Regions from separate parts of the Paenibacillus sp. FSL W8-0439 genome, predicted to be linked through region 2. Evidence: predicted binding sites of a transcription regulator. Region 2 holds the regulator's gene; the other holds the start of a gene.

Region 1 (12,506 bases), 1.0 Mb from region 2:
TGTCTATATTATTTTAACCCTAAAACAGCTACCTCCAAATGGATTTGGAGCCGTCCGCAGGTGAAAACCATCGGGGAACATATTTTCTGCATGTAAAACGCCGAAGCAGCCGGGAGCTTGTCTCCGGTTGCTTCTTGGCTTTTGCATGGTTAGAATAAAGATTGGTACACTTTACCTCTTTACAGGAAAAAGATGTACAGTAGAGCTATTGCTAATCAAAGGCTAGACGCAAATTGACGTCACAAAGGAGTTTTGGACTTGAACAAAACAGGTTTCGAGCGTGGCACACGCAGACAACTAAGGATTCATGTACTGCCCACCAAGCGCTTTAAGACGTTTGCCATATCGTTGTATGTAGGTACTCCGCTACGTGAGGAAACTGTAACTCGTGTAGGACTGGTGCCTTTCGTTCTGCGACGGGGTACAGAATCGTATCCGCAGACTACACAATTTAGAGAGCAGTTAGAACAATTGTATGGTGCGGGTTTTGGATTCGATGTATATAAACGTGGAGATTATCAGATCGTGCAATTTCGCATGGATACAATTAATGACAACTTTGTAAGCAGTCCGGATAGTTTGCTGGATCGTTCGTTTTCTTTCCTTGGAGAGGTTCTGACGAAGCCTGCATTGGAAAACGGTGCATTTCAAACGGGATATGTACAGCAGGAACGAGAAAATGTTCGTAAGAAGCTGGAATCTATAGTTAACGATAAAATACGTTATGCTGGGGAGCGCTGCATGGAGGAGATGTGCAAAGATGAGCCTTATCGTCTGCATCCTCTTGGTCAACGATCAGATCTGGACAGCATAAATGCACAAAATTTGTATGAGGCTTATGGAGACTGGCTGAATAATGCCAGCATGGATTTATACGTCGTGGGAGATACCACGCTGGAAGAAGTTGAAAAGTTTGTGGATCGCTATTTTCAATTAAACCGCTCGACGGAAACGGGATATGTACCTGAACAGCCCAAATCGGTAGAACGTGATGTTCAAACTATAGTAGAGCGTCTTGATGTAAACCAAGGCAAGCTCAACATGGGGCTACGAACCCCTATTACGTATGGCGATGAACGTTATGCTTCTGCATTAATGTACAATGGCGTTCTGGGTGGGTATCCGCATTCAAAGCTGTTTGTCAATGTGAGGGAGAAGGAGAGTTTGGCGTATTACGCTTCGTCACGCTATGACGGGCATAAAGGCATTGGCACAATACAATCCGGTATCGAAATTCCTAATTATGAAAAAGCGGTTACTATTATCCGCAAGCAACTGGAAGATACACAAAATGGAGCAATTACCGAGCTAGAAATGACCCAAACGCAGGCAATGATACGCAACTTGCTAAAGGAAATGCAGGACTCCGCTTTTGAGATGATTGCCTATGATTTTAACAGACAGCTTTCCGGCAAAGAGCGGACGGTAGAGGAGCTGCTGAGCCAGGTGGAGGCAGTCAAGGTGCAGGATGTTCAGGATGCCGCCCGGACGTTCCGACTGGACACTATTTATTTCTTGAGAGACCAGAAGGGGGAATAGCGTTGGAGCATATATCGTATGAGCACTTGCAGGAGACGCTGTACTATGAAGTAATGGATAATGGCTTGCACGTTTATGTGTTGCCCAAACCGGGCTTTCAGAAGACGTATGCCACATTTGCAACTAAATATGGCTCGGTTGATAATCATTTCCGGGTAGAAGGTCAAGAGCCCGTCAAGGTGCCGGATGGCATAGCTCATTTTTTGGAGCATAAAATGTTTGAAGAGCCCGAAGGCGATATTTTTGCTACCTTTTCCTCTAATGGAGCATCGGCGAACGCATTTACGAGCTTTGATCAGACCGTATATCTGTTTTCGGCAACCGAACGCATTCAAGAGAATTTGACCACACTAGTCAATTTTGTTCAGCATCCTTACTTTACAGATGAAAATGTGGAGAAGGAAAAAGGCATTATAGGCCAGGAAATCAATATGTATGAAGATAACCCCGACTGGCGGAGTTACTTTGGTCTGATTGAGGCATTGTACAAGGTCCATCCGGTGCATATTGATATAGCAGGTACTATTCAATCCATCAGTACGATTACGAAGGAAACATTGTACAGTTGCTATGAAGCTTTTTACCATCCAAGTAATATGATTCTTTTTGTAGTAGGTGGAGTGGATCCAGCCGAAGTAATCGAATTGGTACGTAATAATCAGGCGAAAAAAGACTATAAGCCGCAGGGGGAGATCGAGCGGATTTTCGATGATGAACCCACAACGGTTGCAGAGCCGCGTCATGAGGTAAAGCTGGCTGTTTCTTTGCCAAAGTTGCTGTTTGGATTCAAGGAGGCTGAAGTAGGTTTAACGGGAGAAGCTTTGCTACGTCATGATCTGGAAACTAAGCTGATGCTTGATCTCTTGTTTGGTTCCAGTACACAGCTATATCAGAAGCTCTACGATGAGGACCTGATTTCGGACAGTTTTGGCCATGAGTACAATAGTACGCAACAGTATGCATTTTCTGCGATCGGCGGGGATACCAAAGACCCTGATCGGCTGTTGGCTAGGATACGAGAAGAGGTAGAGTCTATTCAGAAGCAGGGGTTTGCAGCAGAACATTTTGAACGAGCGCGCAAAAAGAAGATCGGCGGTTATCTACGCACTCTCAATTCTCCCGAAAATATTGCGCATGAGTTTACAAGACATCGCTTCCGCGGCAGTGATTTTTTTCAATTGCTTCCGGTTTATGAAAGTATCACGCTTGAGGATGTAAACCGTCGTCTGAAAGATCATATAAAGTGGGATCAAATGGCAATATCGCTGGTGGTGAGTCCGTAATGTCCAGGGAGAGGGAACCGATGACCACCGAGGGCGGAGAGTTAAAGGCTATTGGCGATACGACTGTGCTGATTACAGGAGCAAGTGGTGGAATTGGTGCGGCTATTGCCGAACGTTTTGCAGCAGTAGGGATGAATGTGGTCATTCACTACATGAAGTCCCATGAAAAAGCAAATGAAGTTGCTCGTCGTTGCATGACTTATTCAGGCAAGGTAATGACTGTTTCAGCCGATCTGCGGAGTAAGGAGCAGATTGAACGTATGCGGGAAAAGCTGGATAATCACGGAATGAAGCCAGATATTCTAGTGAATAATGCTGGATTATCTCATTATGGGCTGCTTTCAGATGTATCGGAAGAGGAATGGGACGAAGTGATGGCCGTGAATGTTAAGGGAACTTTTTTGTGTACGCAGGTTTTTATGCCGCATATGATTTCCCAACGCTATGGCCGTATTGTGAATGTTTCGTCTGTGTGGGGCATATGTGGAGCTTCGTGCGAGGTATTGTACTCCACTACCAAGGGAGGCATTAACGCTTTCACTAAAGCACTGGCTCAAGAGGTTGCGCCTTCTGGCGTAACAGTGAATGCTGTGGCTCCAGGGGCGGTAGACACGTCGATGTTGGATCATTTGGATGCAGGCGAAATTAACAGTTTGGAAGAAGAAATTCCTGCTGGACGATTGGCACGGCCTGATGAAATATCGTCCCTAGTTTATTTTCTTGCGCTTCCTGAGTCAGGTTATATTAATGGCCAGGTCATAAGTCCTAACGGAGGATGGGTGACGTAAGGAAAACAGCGCTTGGAGGAATCCACCAGTATAGTAAGCGTCTGTGAAGAGCATATTACAACTGTTGATTTTAAATCTGAATCATCTAAGGAGGATTTAAGTATGTCAACAGTTGTTCAGAATTTTGATGTTTGGAAAAAGTTCCTTGGTCAGCGTGTAGAGCAAGCAGAGAAGCTGGGAATCAGTCAAGATACCATTGCGGAGCTTGCTTACGAAATCGGTGATTTTCTGGATGAGAAGGTCGATCCAGCTAACCATTCCAACCGCGCACTGAAAGAACTGTGGGGAGTTGCCGATGAGGACGAACGTCACACCATCGCCCGGCTAATGGTTAAATTAGCTAAGAGCAACGCATAAGTAGGAACCAACATGAAAAGCTCCCTTTTGGGGGGCTTTTCTGTAATGGTTACAGAGCTGTTCTTGTAATTCCATTGTAATTTATATATCATAAACGTGATTGAGGCTTACAACACACTGTAGCCTATCGAATTTCAATAATTGGGTTTTGTCGAATGATGCTATCTTATGATACAATAAGGCTTTGATTTGGCATTGTTGACGGTTTGAATGTGAATGAGGTGCTAACGTGACGGAAGAGACAAAACAGTGGTACATGGAATACAAGATACATAAAAATCGACCCGGACTGCTGGGGGACATTGCTTCCATGCTTGGTATTCTGGGGGTTAATATACTGACGATTAACGGTGTTGAAGGCGAAAGACGGGGGATGCTTCTCGAAACAGACGATGACGAGAAAATACGCATTCTCGGAGATACGTTGAAAAAAGCCAGCAACATTACAGTCACGGCCTTACGTGCTCCGAGACTGGTCGATATATTGGCAGTAAGACACGGCCGTTACATCGATCGGGATTCGGATGATCGTAAAACTTTCCGTTTTACACGTGATGAGCTTGGGTTGCTGGTCGATTTTTTGGGTGAAGTATTAAAGAGGGATGGCAATCAGGTAATCGGTCTTCGCGGAATGCCGCGTGTTGGTAAAACGGAATCCATTATTGCCAGTAGTGTATGTGCAATGAAGCGTTGGACTTTTGTGTCGTCGACGTTATTACGACAGACGGTACGCAGTCAGCTTTCTGAGGAAGAAATGAATCCCAACAATGTGTTTATTATTGACGGCATTGTGAGTACCATTCGATCCAATGAAAGACATTATCACCTGCTTCAGGAAATTATGAGCATGCCAAGTACCAAAGTGATTGAGCATCCTGATGTATTTGTGCGTGAATCGGGATACAGCTTTGACGATTTCAATATCATTATTGAACTTCGCAATAATCCGGCTGAGGAAATTATTTATGATACCTTTACAGCCAGTTATACAGAAGATCTTTAAATAAGTGTAATTACACAAGGAGATGATGACATGTCAGAACTGGGTCAGCAATTAAAGGAGGCCCGGCTGCAAAAAGGATTGAGCCTTGACGATGTTCAGGAAATGACGAAGATACGCAAACGTTATCTGGAAGCCATTGAGACGGGCGATTACAAAGTGCTGCCGGGAAGCTTTTATGTCAGAGCTTTTATTAAAACATACGCCGAAACGGTTGGGTTGAATCCCGATGAGCTTCTGGAAGGGCACCAAAGCAATGTGCCTGAACCTGAACCGGAAGCAGTCATGGAGCCTGTTACACAAAAACGCTCCAGCCGTCCCGCGACGATTGGCAATCTTAAATGGTTGCCTACAGCGTTAATGTGGCTTTTTCTAGTTCTCATTGTTGGGGTTATTTATGCTTATTGGGTGAGTAACAACCATTCCACTCCAAAAACAGCAGAAAATACAACGCCGATTACAACACCAAGTACACCAAGTACAACACCTAACACAACACCAAACACGACACCAAACACGTCTACTCCAAATACAACTACGACACCGAATAATGGTCAGACAACGGCACCAAATGGTGCTGGCGGGCAGACCCCTGATACGGGAAAAAACGGGGAAACCCAGCCAGGTGGTACGGGAACTACAGATGCGACTACTCCAAATCCTGGTCAGCAGCCGGATACGACTACGCCAGTTCAGGGAGTAACTGTGGCTCAGGATGGTAAGCAAGGCAAGACGACGATCTTCAAAGTCTCCAGTGCAACGGGGGCCACGGTCAAGGTAGATATTAAAGCAACGGGCGAAAGCTGGCTTGAGGTGTACAAGGGACAAAATTCCCGTGGAGAAAAGCTGAGCTATGGTATGACTAAAAGTGGAGATGCCATGTCTTTCGATATCGGTCCAGAAGGCTTATATATCAAATCAGGACGGTCTTCTGCCACGGATATTTCCGTCGCCGGCCAACCGATAACCGATAATAAATCGACGACTCGGGTGTTGATACAGCAAGGGGAAGCTTCTTCCACTGGAGCGAGTACTGGGGTGACGGGTTCAACGGAGACGACGACAAATGGTAGTACGGATACTACACAAAGTGGGACAGATTCTAGTACAACTACTGATGGTGAATAAACGCCTTGTTGCGGGGAAATACTAATGACTGTAATTCTTGGAAAGTCAGTCATTTCATTTTCCGCAAAGTGAGGTGTATACGTTATGACCGTCAGCTGGATTGTGACTGGGCTCGGGATTATTGTCAGTTTACTGGGCTATTATCTAACACCGAATGCATGGGGCTATGGCATATTAGGCTTTGGTCTTGCTCACATTGTGCTTGGAATTTTGGATATGTTTAGAAATCCAACACGAAGTCACTATTAGAAATGTTAAACTGTAATTGTAAATAAAGGCGTTTTTGTCGGGGAACTGGCAAGAACGCCTTTTTAGTGAACGGATTATTGGATTTTTATAAATGACTAGCCTATAATTAGATATTGAACTTTGTTGTGGAAAGGAAAGTGAAACGATGGCTTCAGAAAATTCATTTGATATCGTCTCCAAAATGGATATGCAGGAGTTAACAAATGCGGTTCATCAGACGGAGCGTGAAATTGAAACAAGATTTGATTTCAAGGGGAGCAAAAGTAGCCTCAAGCTTGAGAAAGATGCTCTTACGATTGCATCGGAAGATGAATACAAGCTTAATGCGGTGATTGATATTTTGCAATCTAAAATGGTCAAACGAGGTTTATCCCTTAAAAATGTGGAATTTGGAAAATTAGAACCAGCCTCTTTAGGTTCAGTGCGTCAGCGTCTTTCTCTTAAGCAGGGAATTGATCAGGATAACGCCAAAAAAATTAATATCCTTATTCGGGATTCCAAGCTAAAAGTGAAAAGTCAGATTCAAGGTGATCAAATTCGAGTAACTGGAAAAAATAGGGATGACCTACAGGCCATTATTCAATTGCTGCGGAAAGCTGATCTGCCGTTGGAGCTTCAATTTACAAACATGAAATAAGCCGTTTTCTCTCATAGATTTTGTAGGACAAACGTTGCTTGATGTGCAGCAGGTTATTTTGACATGCGTTTTGCGCCATATTATACTTGTAACGAAAATGCAGACATTAAGGTGTATAACGCTCGTCGAAAGCGATTTTACATAGGATTGATTTCAATCTGAAAGCTGCCATTTGTAATCAAGTACGATAATCAGGGGAGAGTGTGTTGTGAATTTACCCAACAGAATTACAATAACGCGGATTTGCCTTATCCCGGTGATGATGCTGGCTTTGCTGGTGGATTTTGATTTTTATCCGCCACCGATTGAGATCGGTGCTTTCAAGCTGCCGTATAATCAGCTGATTGCGGCTATTATTTTCCTTGTAGCAGCCAGCACAGACGGCCTTGACGGATATTTGGCTCGTAAAAATAATATGGTCACCAATTTGGGCAAGCTGTTGGACCCCCTTGCTGATAAGCTGTTGGTAACTGCTATTTTGGTTTCTTTGGTAGAAATGGGAAAAATTGATTCATGGGTTGTTGTTGTGATTGTCAGTCGTGAGTTTGCGGTTACGGGTCTAAGACAGATCGCTTTATTGGATGGCTCTGTGGTTGCTGCAAGCAATTGGGGGAAATTAAAGACGATCATCCAGATCGTTGCTATTGTAGCACTGCTCATTAATAATTTCCCGTTTGTTTTTCTGGGTATTCCGTTTGATTTAATAGCGATATGGGCAGCTGTGTTAATCACCATTTATTCGGGTATTGATTACTTTGTGAAGAATATCCATTTGCTGAGCTCCTCTAAAGTGTAACAGGATAAATCTTATGGAAACAGCAATAGGGACTTAACTTATTGCTGTTTCTTTACATAATTCCCACAATATACGCATCATAGGAGGACGAATTGATGAAAGCTGAAATTATTGCAGTAGGAACAGAGTTATTACTTGGACAAATAGTAAATACAAATGCCCAATATTTATCACAAGAGCTAGCTACAATCGGCATTGATGTATATTTTCAGACTGTAGTTGGCGATAACATGGATCGACTTCAGGAAGCGGTACGACTTGCTCAGAAGCGTGCGGATATTATTTTGTTTTCTGGTGGGCTGGGACCAACTCAGGACGATTTGACAAAAGATGCGATAGCGGCTGTATTGGGGCGGAAATTGCAGATAGATCGTCTTGCCATGGACAAGCTTGATCAGTTTTTCCGGAACCGCGGGGTCGAAATGACCGAGAATAACCGCCGGCAGGCGCTTTCTATTGAAGGAGCCACTCCGCTTGAAAATGAGACAGGTTTAGCTATAGGGGATGCGATTGCACAGGACGGTAAATTTTATGTGGTTTTGCCCGGACCGCCTAAGGAGCTTAAACCTATGTTTGCAAATCATGCTAAACCATGGTTGCTTCAGCAGGCATTGAGCGGTGAGGAGATGCCAATTTATTCGAAAATGCTAAAATTTGCAGGGATCGGTGAGTCAGCTCTTGAAACTCGCTTGCTAGATCTGATCCAATCCCAGACGGACCCCACGATTGCTCCTTATGCCAAGGAAGGGGAAGTTACGATCCGTATATCCACCAAGGCGGCCAGTGAGAGTGAAGCTTTAATTAAGCTAACGGCTACGGAAGTACAAATTCAGCAACGTCTTTCCGAATATATGTATGCAAGTGAAGATGTTACGCTGGAGAAGGTGATTGTAGATTTAATGGCCAAACGCGGACTCACTGTGAGTGCGGCGGAAAGCTGTACAGGCGGTATGCTGATGGAACACATCACTTCTATACCTGGCAGTGCTGTTATGTTTCAAGGTGGAATCGTGTGTTATTCCAATGAAATGAAGATGAAATTGCTCAATGTGCCCTATGATTATTTGGAAGGCGATCATGCGCCAGGCGCAGTGAGTAAGGAAGTAGCCCTTGTGCTTGCAGAGCAGGCAAGAATGATTATGGACAGTGATTTCGGACTTTCCGTTACTGGTGTAGCTGGGCCCGGATATTCCGAGCGAAAGCCAGTCGGTCTGGTGTATATTGGTATTGCTCAGCGTGACAAGGAAACGGAGGTATATGAGCTAAATTTAAGCGGTAACCGTGAGACCATCCGTTTGCGATCCGTCAAAGCTATCTTGTACAGATTGTGGCGTCGATTGGTAGAGAACGAGAAACTCTCTTAATTATCGATGAGTTGTTTTAGATAGATATTCATGATATAATCTTCTTATCGGAAGAACCGTTGCAAAGCTTTTTGCCAGCGGTTCTTTTTTCGTTTTATGAGAAAGGTTTAATTATAGAAGAGAGTTGTGGGAAATAAAAAAACGAATGTATGTTCGAAAAAATGCTTGGCAAGCGTGTCAAAACAAGGTATTATTAAAGTACAAACAATGAAGGATGTGAGTTTATTGTCAGATCGTCGTGCTGCGCTGGATATGGCGCTCCGTCAAATAGAAAAGCAATTTGGTAAAGGTTCCATTATGAAGTTGGGTGAGTCTACTCACATGCAAGTGGAAACAATCCCCAGTGGTTCGATTGCTTTGGATATTGCGTTAGGAACGGGCGGCTTTCCAAGAGGCCGGATTATTGAAGTATATGGACCGGAATCATCCGGTAAAACGACAGTAGCTCTTCATGCTATCGCAGAGGTGCAAAAAACAGGCGGACAAGCCGCCTTTATCGATGCCGAGCATGCGCTTGATCCGTCGTATGCGAGCAAGCTGGGTGTCAATATTGATGAGTTGTTACTATCGCAACCAGATACAGGTGAGCAGGCATTGGAGATTGCCGAAGCTCTTGTGCGTAGTGGGGCAGTGGATATTATCGTCATAGACTCTGTAGCGGCACTTGTACCGAAGGCAGAGATTGAAGGCGAAATGGGAGATTCCCATGTCGGTCTTCAAGCGCGTTTGATGTCACAGGCATTACGTAAGCTGTCTGGAGCCATTAATAAATCGAAAACCATTGCTATCTTTATCAACCAGCTCCGTGAAAAAGTAGGTGTTATGTTCGGTAACCCTGAAACTACACCAGGTGGACGTGCTTTGAAGTTTTACTCTACGGTACGTTTGGATGTTCGTCGTATCGAAAGCTTGAAAATGGGTAACGACATCGTGGGTAACCGCACACGTATTAAAGTGGTGAAGAACAAAGTTGCGCCTCCTTTCCGTCAGGCCGAAGTGGATATTATGTACGGTGAGGGTATTTCCAAAGAAGGAAGCTTGATTGACATCGGTACGGAGCATGACATTGTCGACAAGAGCGGAGCTTGGTATTCCTACGAAGGCGAGCGCCTTGGTCAGGGACGTGAGAATGCAAAGCAATTTTTGAAGGAAAATCCGAACATTGCTAGTACGATCGAGCAAAAAATCCGGGTGGCCAGTAATTTGATTACAACAATTGCTCCACCGACAGAAGAAGAGTTAGCGCAGGAGGCCAAGGAAGAACAGGAATTGCTGGAGCTTGAATAAGCTTGCCTGAGACTTCGCTTTTGATCTGTCATGTGAACTGTAGCCTAGGGATTATGGTACAGTCCGTTTGAATAGCATAATTCTGATGCCCTGCACAGTTGTGCAGGGCATTTTTGCATCAAATACAGTCTGCTTTGTCAGCAGAATCTAACTTTTGCGTAGCAGGTGATCATAGGCTGCTTTCGTGAATTTCAAAGTGAGGGAAACATAGTGCAGTTGGACGATAAAGATGAATACACTTCGGAAGAAGATAAACAGCAAGGGATTTCTCTTTTTCCAGATCATGAGGAATTGATGATTACTAGAGTGGAGCAGGGGCAGAGACGCAACCGTGGAAGATACATCATTCATTTTGGTCCATATTCACTGTCTGTATTGGAAGATGTAATGATCAAGTACAACATGTTCAAAGGAACGTCATTCGTCAAAAAAGAACTAGAAGATATCGTTCTGGCAGATGAAAAACAACAGGCTTATGTACATGCGCTGCGCTATTTGGGGCAAAAGCCTCGTACACGTCAGGAAATTGCCCAGCGTTTAGCGCAAAAGGAAGTGGATCAGACTGTTATTGATGAGATATTGGTGCGATTGCAACGGGAGAAGCTTGTAGATGATGATTTATACGCCCGTCAGTGGGCAAGACAGCGTATAACAAGCCAACGTAAGGGTAAGATGTGGATCAGACAAGAACTTCGTCAGAAGGGCATCTCTAAAGCCTCTATCGGGGAAGCATTAGGTGAGATCACTGACAATGAGGAGTGGGAGAGTGCATTGTCGATTGGACGTAAGAAATGGAATCAGGTACGTGGTGATATAATGGATAAAAAAAGGAAAACATTTCCGTTTCTTATGAGACGCGGATATTCGGGGGATATGACACGCCGCGTGGTCAATCATCTCAGTGCGGCTGAGCAAGACGGAGCTTTCGATGACGAGGAATTACTGCATTGGGAGGAATAAGTTGCAAAACGGTAGCTGAACTTCTGGCTAGATGAGCTGATTATGATATGGACAGCTGCACGGTAGTCTACTAATGTTTGCATTCCCTTGACAATGCCATTTGTCAAATAATAAAATATATATGAAACGATATTTGTGGAGTGCCCTTTTTCCTTCCAAAAAAGCGGAATCCACGGTAAAGTTCTCATCGCCAAATAACAAGTGATGCCGCTATGCCAGGCGGAATTGTACGTGTGAAAGCATGTGCATATGAAATGAAGCGACCTTGAGTCGTTATCTTAGTTTGACGATCAAAGTAAATGTGACAATTTCAAAAAGTCCCAAGGAATGCCTTGGAGGAACCAACGGGGAGGTGAACAGTATGATGACTGCGATCTGGTTCGTTCTCGTTGCTGTAGCCGCGTTATTCTTTGGGTTCGGGATTGGTTATTTTATTCGCAAATCTATTGCAGAAGCTAAGATCTCCAGTGCGGAAGAAGCTGCCGCGCAAATCGTGGAGAACGCGAAAAAAGAGGCAGAAGCGCTGAAGAAGGAAACGGTATTGGAAGCGAAAGATGAAATTCATCGCATCCGTGCCGAAGCTGAAAAAGAAACTCGTGAACGTCGCAATGAAATTCAACGACAGGAACGAAGATTGCTGCAAAAAGAAGAATCGCTGGATAAAAAATTGGAATCGCTGGAACGCAAAGAAGAACAAGTGGCCAACAAAGAGAAACGAATCGATGAAACCCAGCAGCAAATTGATTTGATTTACAAGAGCCAGGTAACTGAGTTGGAGCGTATTTCTAATCTTACGATGGAGGATGCAAGAAGTATTATTCTGACCAACGTAGAGCAGGAAGTTCGTCATGAAACAGCTCAGATGATTAAGGAAATTGAACAGCAGGCCAAAGAAGAAGCGGACAAAAAGTCCCGTGAAATCATCACACTGGCCATCCAACGCTGTGCGGCAGATCATGTAGCAGAAACGACGGTTTCTGTTGTGACATTGCCGAACGAAGAAATGAAAGGCCGGATTATCGGACGCGAAGGCCGTAACATTCGTGCACTTGAAACCCTTACTGGAATCGACCTCATTATTGATGATACGCCGGAAGCTGTTATATTGTCCGGATTTG
Region 2 (12,506 bases):
AATTCATTAGCACGCTTGAAGGCTTGCCGATGACGACCGGTTTGACCTGTGAAGCAGCTTCAATGGCAGCTCCAATGGTACCTGCACCTGGTGTAAGCCCGTCATGCGAAGGCAATTGTAGATCCGGATTTGTCAAAATAAATGTAGCTCCCTCACGAATCCAACGCATGGCAGCTGCCAGCGTTTCATATGTAAATTGACGATCTATCCCCTGTACCACATAATCAGGATGATTCTGAACAAGCTGCAAGCCAGCCCCTGTGAGTGCCTCGCGTAATCCCGTTTCACCAATACAATATACATGAGCTCCAGGGCTTTGCTGTGCAACATATTGTGCAGCTGCTAACGCTGAAGTATATACTTCATGACTAGCTGCTTCAATTCCCATACCAATCAAATGCTCGGCCACCGATTCGGGTGTGCGTGAAGCATTGTTGGTGACATATGCATAAGGTATATGCTCTGAACGCAATCGCGAAATGAACAGATCCGCACCCTTGATCATCCGATTTCCATGATAAAGTGTTCCATCCAGATCAATAAGTAACGATTTTATCGCAATCCCCTCCCCCGCTTCATTTCATACATCATAATATTGAAAATAATAATTCACCCCATGAATGGTATTCTCCTTTTTATTTAACCACCTGAATGACTTAGGGCATTAAATAATCGGTCATTTCCATTCCTCTCATCTATCTTAAGTCAAAAATGCTTATGAAGTCCATGTATTGCTGGTAAACCATCCAAAATAGCGTCATCCCTCGCTAAAAGCCGTCGCTTCCACATAGCATAAGATCATTTCTTCGTCGAATCTCATCGAAGATGCTACGTCTTCAAAGGAAATTCCCTGTATTTCCTGGGCGTACTCAAGCAACTAAATCCTTTAAATTCGATATATAGAAGCTCCAATATGACATGCCTCCATATGTGGTAGAACAATTTCGTTCATCCCATACTAATGCCCGTCTCACCTCTTGTCGCATCCTGCGCTTTCCCGGAAAATAATTTCTAGGGAAAAAGAAAAGCACCGGAGCAAGCCCCGGCACCTATGCACATATCTTCTCTCCAATCATTTATTGGCCGATATCAGGTACCGGTAACAACACATGCTGCTCCGCAAGCAATGAATTGGGGAATAGGCTTCGCGCTTCCTCCAGCAAAGGCTGAAGCTGCTCTTGATCTTTATACCTAGAACTAAAATGCGTCATAATTAACTGCCCTGCGCCTGCGGCTTTGGCAGCTTCCGCTGCCTGAAGCGCCGTACTATGATGATACTCGTACGCCGTATCCGCCAGATCATGCAGAAATGTGGCTTCATGAACGACGACAGTTGCATCTCGTGCCAGCACTACTGTATTCGGACAAGGTCTCGTGTCACCTAAAATAGTGACGATCCGCCCTTTTTTAGGTGAACCCAATACATCCTGAGGATGCAGAATAACTCCACCCTCTACTTCCACACTTTCTCCACGCTTTAATTTACCGTACACTGGGCCAGGCTTGATCCCGTATCGCTCCAACAGTTCTTGGTTAAGCTTACCGGGCTTATCCATCTCTACAATTCGGTAGCCATAACTGTCGATACGATGATCCAACAAAGCTGACTCCACCCGAAATTGACCGTCATCGAACAGAACCCCGCCCGTATGCTCCACAATATGTAGTGGGTAGTTGATACGAGATTGGCTGATCCCTAAAGATAGCTCAATATATTGCTGAAGACCAGGCGGTCCATATACCGTCAGAGGTGCCGTACCTCCCTGATATGCCCTGCTCGACAAAAGACCCGGCAGACCAAAAAGATGATCCCCATGCAAATGAGTGATAAATATTTTTTCAAGTCTGCTCAGCTTGAGCGGCGAACGCAACACTTCCTGTTGAGTGCCTTCACCGCAGTCAAACAACCACATGCTTCTTCGTTCCTCCAGTAAACGAAGAGCAATGGACGTTACATTTCGCTGAATTGTAGGTACCCCTGCATTTGTACCGAGAAAATATAATTCCATGACATTTACCTTCTTCCTGCTGACCAGCAAAAAACCTCCGAAGCTCGGAGGGTTTTTGCTATCCCATCTGATAAAGGTGTTAAACCTTTTCGACGTTAAAATACTGCGCCTGAGGGTGGCTGAACACCATGGCTGATACTGAAGCCTCCGGTTCCATCATAAACCCTTCCGTTAGCTCAACGCCAATGTCCTCAGGTTTTAACAATTGGAACAACGGTTCCTGATCCTCCAGATCCGGACATGCCGGATAGCCAAAGGATACCCGTATACCTTGATATCTGGCGCCGTGCCGCTGTTTCATCGTCATATCGGCAGGGTCCGGGAAACCCCAGCTATCCCTGATAATATGGTGAAGCCGTTCTGCTAACCCTTCTGCCACTTCGAGCGCTACCGCTTGAAGTGCATGTGAGCGCAGATAATCTCCGTTGTCTTTCCATTGGGTAGATAGCTTTTGAATGCCATGACCAGCGGTAACAACCATAAAACCTACATAGTCCATAACCCCTGATTCCACTGATTTCAAAAAATCAGCCAGACATAGATAAGGCTCTACCTGCTGACGTGGAAACGTAAATGTGTGCAGTACCTTGCTTACATCCGATGGATCATAGATTAGAATTTGGTTTCCTTGGGACTGAGCTGGGAAGAACCGATACATAGCACTCGCCTGAATAATTCCGTCTGTAACAGCTTCAAACATGATGCTGTCTACGGTTTCCTTCAACTGAATCGCTTTCGGATCCCCCGAAGCTAGAAGTTGCTCAACATTGCCTTTTAAGCCAAGATGATGCCCCATTAGCATCTGCATATTCACATAAGGCAGAATATAATTCAGTGGGTAGTTACGCAGTACATGGCGATCCGTATCCGGCGGGATATAGACGGGCAAATCCTGAGCAATGTTAGAGCGTACAGCCCGAGTTAGCTTAGGGAGCGGCTTGGCCTCCACGACCGTTGCCGCTTCCGCCTCCTGCTCAGCCTTCATGTCCTCGGCCATTTTTTTACGGGACTCAGGGTCCATAAGCTTATTGGCAATATCCAGTCCATCCATAGCATCTTTCGCATACGCTACCAGCCCATCATACTCAGGACGAATACGATTTTTAGTAAACTTACGCGTTAAGGCAGCTCCACCAACCATTATTGGAATATCAATGTTCGCATTTTTCAAATCCTGCGCGGTTAGCACCATTTGTTGTGCCGATTTAACAAGCAAACCGGACAGGCCGATCATGTCAGCCTTTTCTTCACGATAAGCCTCAATGATGCGTTCTGGTGGTACTTTTATACCCAGATTTACAATATGGTAACCATTGTTGGATAGAATAATCTCCACCAAATTCTTACCTATATCATGCACATCACCTTTAACCGTAGCCAACAAAATCTTACCTTTTACTGAGGACTCATTCTTCTCCATGAACGGCTCTAAATAAGCCACGGATGCTTTCATTACTTCAGCGCTTTGTAGAACCTCCGCAACAATCAGTTCGTTGTTGTTAAACAAACGTCCTACTTCTTCCATCCCTTTCATTAGCGGTCCGTTAATAATCTCCAGAGAAGAATATTTAGCGAGCGCTTGCTCCAGATCCGGGATTAGTCCCTCCTTACTTCCCTCCACTACATAGGAAGCCAGCCGTTCTTCGAGCGAAAGGTTTGATATCTTCTCTTTTTTCTCCACTTTCTTGTTACGGAAAGCTGCTACAAATGCAGATAACGTATCGTCATTTGTTTTATAGATCAGGTCTTCCGCCAATTTCCGTTCATGCTCGGGGATCGATGCATAGCGTTCAAGCTTCTCCGTATTTACAATTGCATAATCCAGTCCCGCTTTGGTGCATTCGTACAAATAGACAGAATTGAGCACTTCACGACCCGCTTCCGGTAAACCAAAGGATACGTTACTGATGCCCAATATGGTATGAACCCCGGGAAGCGCTTCTTTAATGATACGTATGCCCTCAATCGTTTCCTTAGCCGAACCGATATATTGCTCATCCCCTGTTCCTACTGGGAATACGAGCGTATCAAAAATTATATCCTCCGCTGCCAAACCGTAACGGTTCACCAACAGATCATAAGAACGCTTAGCTACCTCGAGCTTATCCTCACGCCCAATTGCCTGTCCACGTTCATCAATCGTTCCGACAACAACAGCAGCGCCGTATTTATGAATAATAGGAGCCATTTTCTCAAATTTCTCTTCACCATCCTCCAAATTAATGGAGTTAATAATTGCCTTACCTTGCGAATATTGAAGTGCTTTATCGATAACTTTAATATCCGTGGTATCAATCACCAATGGTACTTTCACCTTGTTTACAACCAGTTTCAAGAACGCTTCCATATCTATCATTTCATCACGGTCCGGATCTTGCACACAAATATCAATGACATGTGCTCCGCTTTTTACCTGCGCGCGGGCAATTTCAGACGCCTCTTCATATTTGCCTTCCACGATCAAACGCTTGAATTTCCGGGAACCCAGAACATTCGTTCGCTCACCAACCATATACGGACGATTATCCTGTTCAATATACACAGGCTCAATGCCTGATACGGCAGGAGGATGATGACCTACGAGCTGACGAGGCTCAAACTGCGCCATACTTTCACTCATTACTCTTATATGCTCTGGAGTAGTACCGCAACAGCCTCCCGCAATATTCAACCAGCCTTTTTCAGCGAAAGCAGCCATTTTACGAGCTAATGAATCCGGCGATTCATGGTATTGACCATTTTCATCGGGCAAGCCCGCATTTGGATAACAGCTAATTGCTGCAGAGGACATTTCAGACAAAGAACGAATATGATCACGCATAAACTCTGGACCTGTAGCACAATTCAGTCCAATCGAGATTGGATGTAAATGTTCGAGTGATATGCAGAAGGATTCGATGTTTTGTCCGGCCAACGTTGTTCCCATCGGCTCAATCGTGCCAGAAATCATTAATGGAAGCTCAATCCCTGTCTGCTCAAAAGCCTGACGAATTCCAATGCTACCTGCCTTAACGTTAAGCGTATCCTGTGAGGTCTCCAACAGAAGAACATCTACCCCACCTTCAATAAGCGCCAAAGCCTGCTCCTGATAGCTTTCAATCAGCTCTACAAATGTAACACCGCCTGTGACAGACAAGGTTTTTGTAGTTGGACCCATAGCTCCTACAACAAAACGAGGCTTGTCCGCAGTGCTGTACTTATCCACCGCGTTACGCGCCAGTTTGGCCGCCACCAGATTAATTTCACGGGCACGTTCTGGTATATCGTAATCCGCCAAAACGACGGATGTCGCTCCAAATGTATTCGTTTCAATCAGGTCTGCTCCGGCCTCCAAGTATGCTTCATGAATCCCTTGAATGACATCCGGTCTTGTTAAGACCAACATCTCGTTGCAGCCTTCTAACTCTTCCCCACCAAAATCAGCGGCAGAAAGGTCTTCCTGCTGAATCATAGTGCCCATAGCCCCATCAAGAAGGAGTATTCTTCGTTGTAACGCATCCTGCAAGCTAACTTTATCCAAAATTTCTTCACCCCCGCAAAACGTTAAATCCTAGTTTAGCAGAAACCGTATCATTTAGATAGATTGAAGTAAAAACATACGTTTTATGCAGGCTATTCTTCTCTACAAACGACTTAGCTGATCTATTTTTGTAGTATGCATCGTTATAGACGAACGTCTTTAAACTGTATCGTATTACTATAGTCGTTCCCATGTAAATGCTTCAGCCTGTATTGTACAACTGGTTAAGACATGGTATTCTTTATATAACATTAATCCAAGTGGAAAAGAGGGATTTTTGCATGGCAGAAATTTTTATACGCAATACGAATGAGCGAATTAGCGGTGAAGAGCGAGTACGTGAATTTTTGGAGAGCTACCAGGTATTGTATGAACACTGGGATGCTTCCAAGCTGCCAGGGGAGCTGCAAGAAAACTTTACTTTGACAGATGATCAAAAAGCCGCTGTTCTTAAAACATTTGAACCTGAAATCAAAGATTTAGCCGCACGTCGCGGATATAAAATCTGGGACGTCATCACTTTATCTGAAGCAACGCCGAATTTGGAGGAGCTGCTGGCCAAGTTCGAGCAAATTCACACCCATACCGAGGATGAAATCCGCGCCATTGTTGCTGGTAAAGGGATTTTTATCATTAAAGGCTCTGAAGAGATCGGCTATTTTAATGTAGAGCTTTCACCAGGCGACGTTATTTCTGTTCCTGAAAATACACCGCACTTCTTCACTTTAATGGAAAATCAAAAGATCGTCGCAGTCCGCTTGTTCATCGAAGAAAATGGATGGATTGCTGAACCGTTCGAAGATCCAACATTCACTACAGCATAATTACGATGTATTGTGTCAATAAGAAAACTCCCTCTGCTCTGTAGCATATCGAGCGAAGGGAGTTTTCTTTATACTTGTTTAGAAGACTGTAGATTATTTACTTTAAAGATTGAATAATTCCATGCAACTCAGACAAATGCTTGATTTGGAACTTCGGCTTGATCTCTGTAGTATTGGTTTTATCGTTCCGATTCAACCACACCGAATGTACACCAGCTGACAAAGCCCCTTGAATATCAGTCGTCAGCTTATCTCCTACCATTAAAGCTTGTCCAGGTTCAATTCCTAGAAGTCCCAAAGCATGCTGGAATATAGAAGGATCAGGCTTGCCCCGACCAAAAGAACCTGAAATGACAACATGATCAAAAAAAGGAGCCAATTGAGGAACTCCATCCAGCTTCTCCTGTTGTAGATCAGGGGAACCATTTGTCAGCAATAGCAGCTTGTATTGTCCCTTCAATTGATCCAGAATTTCAAACGTTTCTTCATATACATGTGGACGTGCACGTCTTTCTGAAGCAAATTGAGCAGCTAACTTTTCCGCCAACTCCTCATTATCTATCCCCAGTTGCTGAAGCCCTCTGCGCCATGATTCCTTACGATAAACAGGAGCCAACTGTTCCAATTGACGGAATTCAGGTTGCTCACCTGCTGTAAAATTCGCCCACAGTCCTTCAAACGGATTAATGCCAATCATTTGAGTAAAACTAAAGGTTTCATAGGATTCATACAAAGCGCGCGCTTCCTTGCGTACGGCTTCTTCCAGCGTTTTCGGATCAGCGCCTGTTTCTCGGGAGCCTGTTTGACATGCTGCATCAAATGCCTCTTCTACACTACGTTCATCCCACAGAAGGGTATCATCAAGATCAAACATTATCGCCTGAATCGTCATACGAATTATCCACTCTCTTTCCACTGTATATGTAAGCTTGTCTGTTTGGTCACGAATCAGATCATTATGTGTGCCCATATTAAGCAAGTGGCCGCACCATGTTATATGAAAAATAACATCATACGGCCTTACTTACAGAGCTACAGGCTAAATCGGTTATTTCTTATCTACCTGTATCTGATTGGATAGTGCAAATTTTTCAAGGCGCTCTGCGATGGCATCTGTATCATAGCGTCCCAGTGATTTTGTGAAAATAAAATTACCGCCCTTCCCTTTTCTTTCAACGGTAACGTAACCCTTTTCAATTTTGATGGCTTTCATGTCCCCTGCCGTCATCGGCCGTTCTCTGCCACCTTTTAACATATAAAGGGTATCTTTTCCCACTTTTAAATAAGGACGGCGAATGAAGAAGATAACAGCCAGCATCAAGTACAAGCCAAATACCAGCCAATCCATTCCCCGCATGCCGGTCTTAGTCAAAAAGTAACTCATAAGCATGTACAATACAGCAAGACCAGCCAGCATGATTGGCACAGTAATATTACGGCCACGGAAAATGTCCATTGCTGAACCTGCGCCGTTAATGGTTTGAATGCCTTGTTTCTTGCGCGTTTTATTTAAATGCGCTGTGTTTTTACGTACTTTTCTTTCAAATGATCGGGCCATCTCTCAATTCCCTTCCCAATAAATATTACATTAAAACAATTGCCTTAAAGCTGATCTATATAGATACCAAGAAAGATACCTAATAACAAAAGGCAAATGATGCAGGCTTTAGCAACATTAATGCTTCAGCCCGCCATTTCCCTTCGACGTATCATCGTCCACAAATTCAATGGTTTCAAGTTGCTGCCGAAAATTACGGCGAATGTTGCCTAAATAAATTTCCCGAAGGTTGGCGCGCTCCGTGGTTTCCTCTTCCGTCAATCCTTCGGCTTTTGCTTTGCGCGCTAATTCATTAATGCGCTGTACCAAACTGTCTATATCCAAATTGTGTCCCCTCCATAAAAGCAAAGATATAATACACTTTGACATGTAGAAAAGAGCTTGTCAAGGCTCCCTCATTGCGCTCCTTGACAAGCTCTATAGTCTTATAGATCAGAAGGGTGGGAGCTTAAGTACCTGACCTGCCTGCACTCCCCGATCCTCCAAACCGTTAATACGTACAATTCCTTCAATATATACCCGTGTATCCATTCGTTCCGGTTTATGATTCACGGCAATCTTCCATAACGTATCTCCAGGTTGTACAGTCAGCTTAATCACTTCTTCATTGGAAACTGGAGGTGCTGCGAAAACCGTAAGTACACCTGCCCCTGCAACCCAAACGATAATTACTAGAATAAGAAGCTTAAGTAAAAGAGTATTGGTAAGAGCCTGTAACAAACGTACCTTACCCTCTTTTCGGGTCTCCTGTAAATTCTCTAAATTCATCGGAAAAATACTTTGATAAGTGCTATATTTCATAATTGGCCGCGTCCTCCAAACGTTTGTTCTTATGTTTTTCACAATATAACACGAACGTTTGTTTTGTTCAATAGAAAAGAGAACAAAAGTTCGTGAATATTTTTAGGGATTATTTAGAACTTATGTTTGTACGAACGGAGGTTCTATGCTATAATTTTCCCAAACGTTACTAAATGGGGTTGATACGGTATGTCTAAGATTTCGAGCCGCCAGCAGGCCATTCTTGAATTTATCCGCAATGAAGTGCGTCTAAAGGGATACCCCCCTTCTGTGCGCGAAATAGGCGAGGCAGTCGGATTGGCCTCCAGTTCTACGGTTCACGGTCATTTGGATCGTTTGGAGAAAAAAGGACTCATTCGCCGCGATCCTACGAAACCACGGGCTATTGAATTACTCGGTCAAGACGAATCGGATAACAGCAACTTGATTAATTACTCCATTAGTCGTGTTCCCGTCGTCGGCAAAGTAACCGCTGGTCTTCCTATTACGGCGACAGAAAATATTGAAGATTACTTTCCTCTTCCCCAACACTTTGTTGGTGAGGATAAAATATTCATGTTATCTGTTGTAGGCGAAAGCATGATTGAAGCTGGTATTGCTAACGGAGACTATGTAATCGTGCGTCAGCAGCAGACCGCTGATAACGGAGACATTGTAGTAGCTATGACAGATGAAGACGAGGCTACAGTTAAAACCTTTTACAAAGAAAAAGATCATATCCGGCTTCAACCTGAAAATCCAGCCTTTGAGCCACTTCGACTGACACACGTCAGCATATTGGGCAAGGTTGTTGGACTCTTCCGGGACTTCCACTGATTTATCGTGCTTTCTTCCCCGTTATACTACCACGAATATAAAACCGGCCGCCTAGGCGAGCCGGTTTTATATTGTTATTATGTTTACTATGTATGTGTCTCCAACTATTCTTTCCTTTTCAGCAACCTATATTTGTCTCTACTATTATATCCGTCCCATATCCGAGATAGTTCCACTCTGATCTCGAACTGTTTACTTTTATTAGCTAAACAAATGGAAATTTGACACATATGAACCTACGGTGGCCTTCCTCTATAACGTAAAGTTGGGAAGGCGAACGCAGGCTAGCATGAGCTTTTTTTGTTAAACATTTAGGAACATAGGTACTAGCTTCTTTTTGTCTTTAGTAGATTTATGCTGATACATTACTAGCACAATTGACATATGTATATAGCAGACCTAAAGCAAAGGAGTTATGCAGATGATCAGAAATAGAGTTAAAACGTATAAGCATCGCATCGGGAAAAACAGATATCTGGTCGTTAAAGTCTTTCAAGCCGCAGCTGCTAAAACAGGAAGCGGAAATGCACTCGCAACTAACGCATTAAATATCAAAATTTCCAAGCGTAAGCATAAACATCATTAAGATTTAACCGTACCTTCATTTCTTTGAAGGGAGGTGATATTATGAGCAGAAGACACAGCAACCGTGAATTGAGAAGAAGAAGATTAAACATCCGTTCCAACCAAAGAGCCAATGCGCGTGCAAGAGGTAACGCACTGGCTGTTAATCTGTTTAGCGTGAATGATGGACAACGCAGACGTTAATAATTATTTTCAAGCAAAAAGCAGGAAGAATTCTTCCTGCTTTTTTTGTGTTAAATAATACACCAAACTACCAATCCCGCCAGTTATAGCTTCCTCAAACTTGTATCCGATTTTCATAACTTAAACATTTCTAGCTGTAAAACCATTCATTAGCTTAACATTGCTGCAATGGATTTGCTCTATTATTTAATTTAATACTTTTTTATAAGGTCCCACTTGCCCGCTTTTCTTTATAAATTTTATAAACAAGGCTCGAACAACAGGACCCATAACCAATAATTGTAATGGATAGGCCACAACAAAGTTCTTTATAAAAATTTCTAAATAGGCTTCAAATAATGAATGATCGCCAATACCCTGACTTAGAATTGAAGTTAATAAACCGTAGGAAGACATAGAACAGGCCATTCCGAACACCATACATGTTGAAATCGTGATAATTAAAAATATTTTTTTGGATTTATCAAAAGGTAGACTTAAAGCAACTTTTTTTGCTACAGGACCCACGATATATAAATCTAAAATGAGCGCTATAATAAATCCAATTAGAAATTCAACAGCAATGGTAATCAAGCTAATTTTTCCAATCAATCCGTTAATCAAAAGATTATAGAAGGTCATAATAACGACCATTCCAAAACACATAATAACCCCAAAGTAAAAGCTTTCCTTTTTAGTTGTTGGCATTTAATTCAACCTTTCATTTTTGGATGTGATTATTTTAGCTGCAACCAAATTTTCATGTAAGTGAACTTTTTATGAACATATCGTAACAAACAAGAACAAGTAAGGAATATTCTTCACAACTAATGAACTATGTACAAAATAATTACACATTTATAACATTAAATACAAATAATAGAAAATACCTCTATTACTTTGTATGGCTCCAATGAAGATTATGCTACCGCTACACTCGATGGAAGTTTTGAAGGCCCTACCCGTTGGCTTAGTGATGGCGGTTCTCCAGATTTCGAAACACTTTTCCCTTCTTAAGAACACTACTTTCAACAATTGCTCCAAAAGGCTCTGTCAATATTTGATGAAGTCTTAATTTATATTGAAAAATCCCCACTACCTTAGCTGGTCGGCGGGGATTTCGCTTATTTACAGTATTTACTTATACTGCACATTAGGAATTTTCTAATATTTGATTATAGCTGATCCTGCTTTAACCCACTCTTTGGATTCTAGTTGAATCCATCCATATACAGGTGAGTCAGAATTGATTTTTTGTTTTATCAGTGAAAGGTTTTCATAGTTGCTGGAACTGTAAAGCGACCCTGTCTTTGGCGCAACTTTTACTGTCAGAATATTTTTTATATTTGGTTCTTCATCAGTACTAGTCCAGACTAATCGATTGTAATAATTAGTGTTAAACGGGTTTTCTAAACCACTAATCGAAAATTTCACTCTTTTCCCGACAATAGATACATCTGTATATGCTGTGTCATCTTTAAAAATTACTAATTGAGATGAAACTAATTCCTGATTTAAAGAGTTTGTATAGGTGTCATGGGTGACGCTTGCTACATCTGCCGAGGCTGATAGCGGGGACAAAACTGAAAATAAGAGAGCAATTGTGGAGAAACATAAAGTAGTTTTCCTTCCTAATTTCATACTCATTATTTTCATCCTTTCCTTCCTATTTATCTTCATCCATAAACATACGGCTTATTGATTGTCAAAGTAAGGGGAGCTTTGTCTGACATAAAAAATACACATTCGGGTAGATTTCATTATCCACTTCTACTCTATATCCAAACTCCTTACATGCGGGTCACTTCTTAAGGTTGTGTTCCGTGGCGATGGAGTCCATTAAATTGCCTAAGCATTTGGTTAAAATTATGAAGCTCAGCATCTTCCCAGTCCGAAATTCGTTCATAGAAAACGGACTCTTTCTCCTTAAGCGCATCAATTAATTTTTGCTGTCCATGCTCAGTAAGAGATAATACAATTCCTCGTCCATCACTTCGGGAGGCCTCTCTGTTCAAATACCCCAAAGACTCAAGCTGTTTGACAAGACGACTCACTGAACTTCGATCCATCGCAGTTGATTCCGCTAAAGTGGCGGCATTTGTTGGGCCATAAGAATACAGCCAACGAACAATATGGAAGGCGGCAGGTTGTAAGGAGGAGTCAAATTTCGCAGCAGCTCTGACATTCAGGGCGTGTGAAGCGCTGATAAGTGCGTTAAGCTGCTCGCCCAA

The links. Region 2 encodes LexA, which represses DNA repair genes until DNA is damaged. Its sites were predicted from a motif close to CGAACATATGTTCG; they were not measured.
Region 1: recA (recombinase RecA) is a predicted target of LexA. The motif match lies at 9,284-9,297, and genes of this name have one in related genera.

What each region holds. Positions count from the first base shown of each region.
Region 1 is NZ_JBBPAK010000001.1:2,191,129-2,203,634, forward strand. It holds gene sleB (spore cortex-lytic enzyme) at 1-96, shown strand, start outside; gene yfmF (EF-P 5-aminopentanol modification-associated protein YfmF) at 259-1,539, shown strand; gene yfmH (EF-P 5-aminopentanol modification-associated protein YfmH) at 1,542-2,822, shown strand; gene ymfI (elongation factor P 5-aminopentanone reductase) at 2,843-3,610, shown strand; gene MKX36_RS09720 (DUF3243 domain-containing protein) at 3,713-3,967, shown strand; gene MKX36_RS09725 (DUF3388 domain-containing protein) at 4,197-4,970, shown strand; gene MKX36_RS09730 (helix-turn-helix domain-containing protein) at 5,001-6,095, shown strand; gene MKX36_RS09735 (hypothetical protein) at 6,180-6,344, shown strand; gene MKX36_RS09740 (YajQ family cyclic di-GMP-binding protein) at 6,490-6,981, shown strand; gene pgsA (CDP-diacylglycerol--glycerol-3-phosphate 3-phosphatidyltransferase) at 7,190-7,777, shown strand; gene MKX36_RS09750 (competence/damage-inducible protein A) at 7,873-9,141, shown strand; gene recA (recombinase RecA) at 9,367-10,428, shown strand; gene MKX36_RS09760 (regulatory protein RecX) at 10,639-11,388, shown strand; gene rny (ribonuclease Y) at 11,750-12,506, shown strand, end outside.
Region 2 is NZ_JBBPAK010000001.1:3,192,260-3,204,765, forward strand. It holds gene MKX36_RS13575 (HAD-IIA family hydrolase) at 1-505, opposite strand, end outside; gene rnz (ribonuclease Z) at 1,077-2,009, opposite strand; gene metH (methionine synthase) at 2,089-5,529, opposite strand; gene MKX36_RS13590 (1,2-dihydroxy-3-keto-5-methylthiopentene dioxygenase) at 5,811-6,353, shown strand; gene MKX36_RS13595 (HAD family hydrolase) at 6,451-7,245, opposite strand; gene MKX36_RS13600 (hypothetical protein) at 7,402-7,911, opposite strand; gene MKX36_RS13605 (DUF896 domain-containing protein) at 8,029-8,235, opposite strand; gene MKX36_RS13610 (LysM peptidoglycan-binding domain-containing protein) at 8,344-8,712, opposite strand; gene lexA (transcriptional repressor LexA) at 8,902-9,528, shown strand; gene MKX36_RS13620 (hypothetical protein) at 9,950-10,114, shown strand; gene MKX36_RS13625 (hypothetical protein) at 10,156-10,296, shown strand; gene MKX36_RS13630 (hypothetical protein) at 10,483-10,983, opposite strand; gene MKX36_RS13635 (hypothetical protein) at 11,440-11,922, opposite strand; gene MKX36_RS13640 (MarR family winged helix-turn-helix transcriptional regulator) at 12,084-12,506, opposite strand, start outside.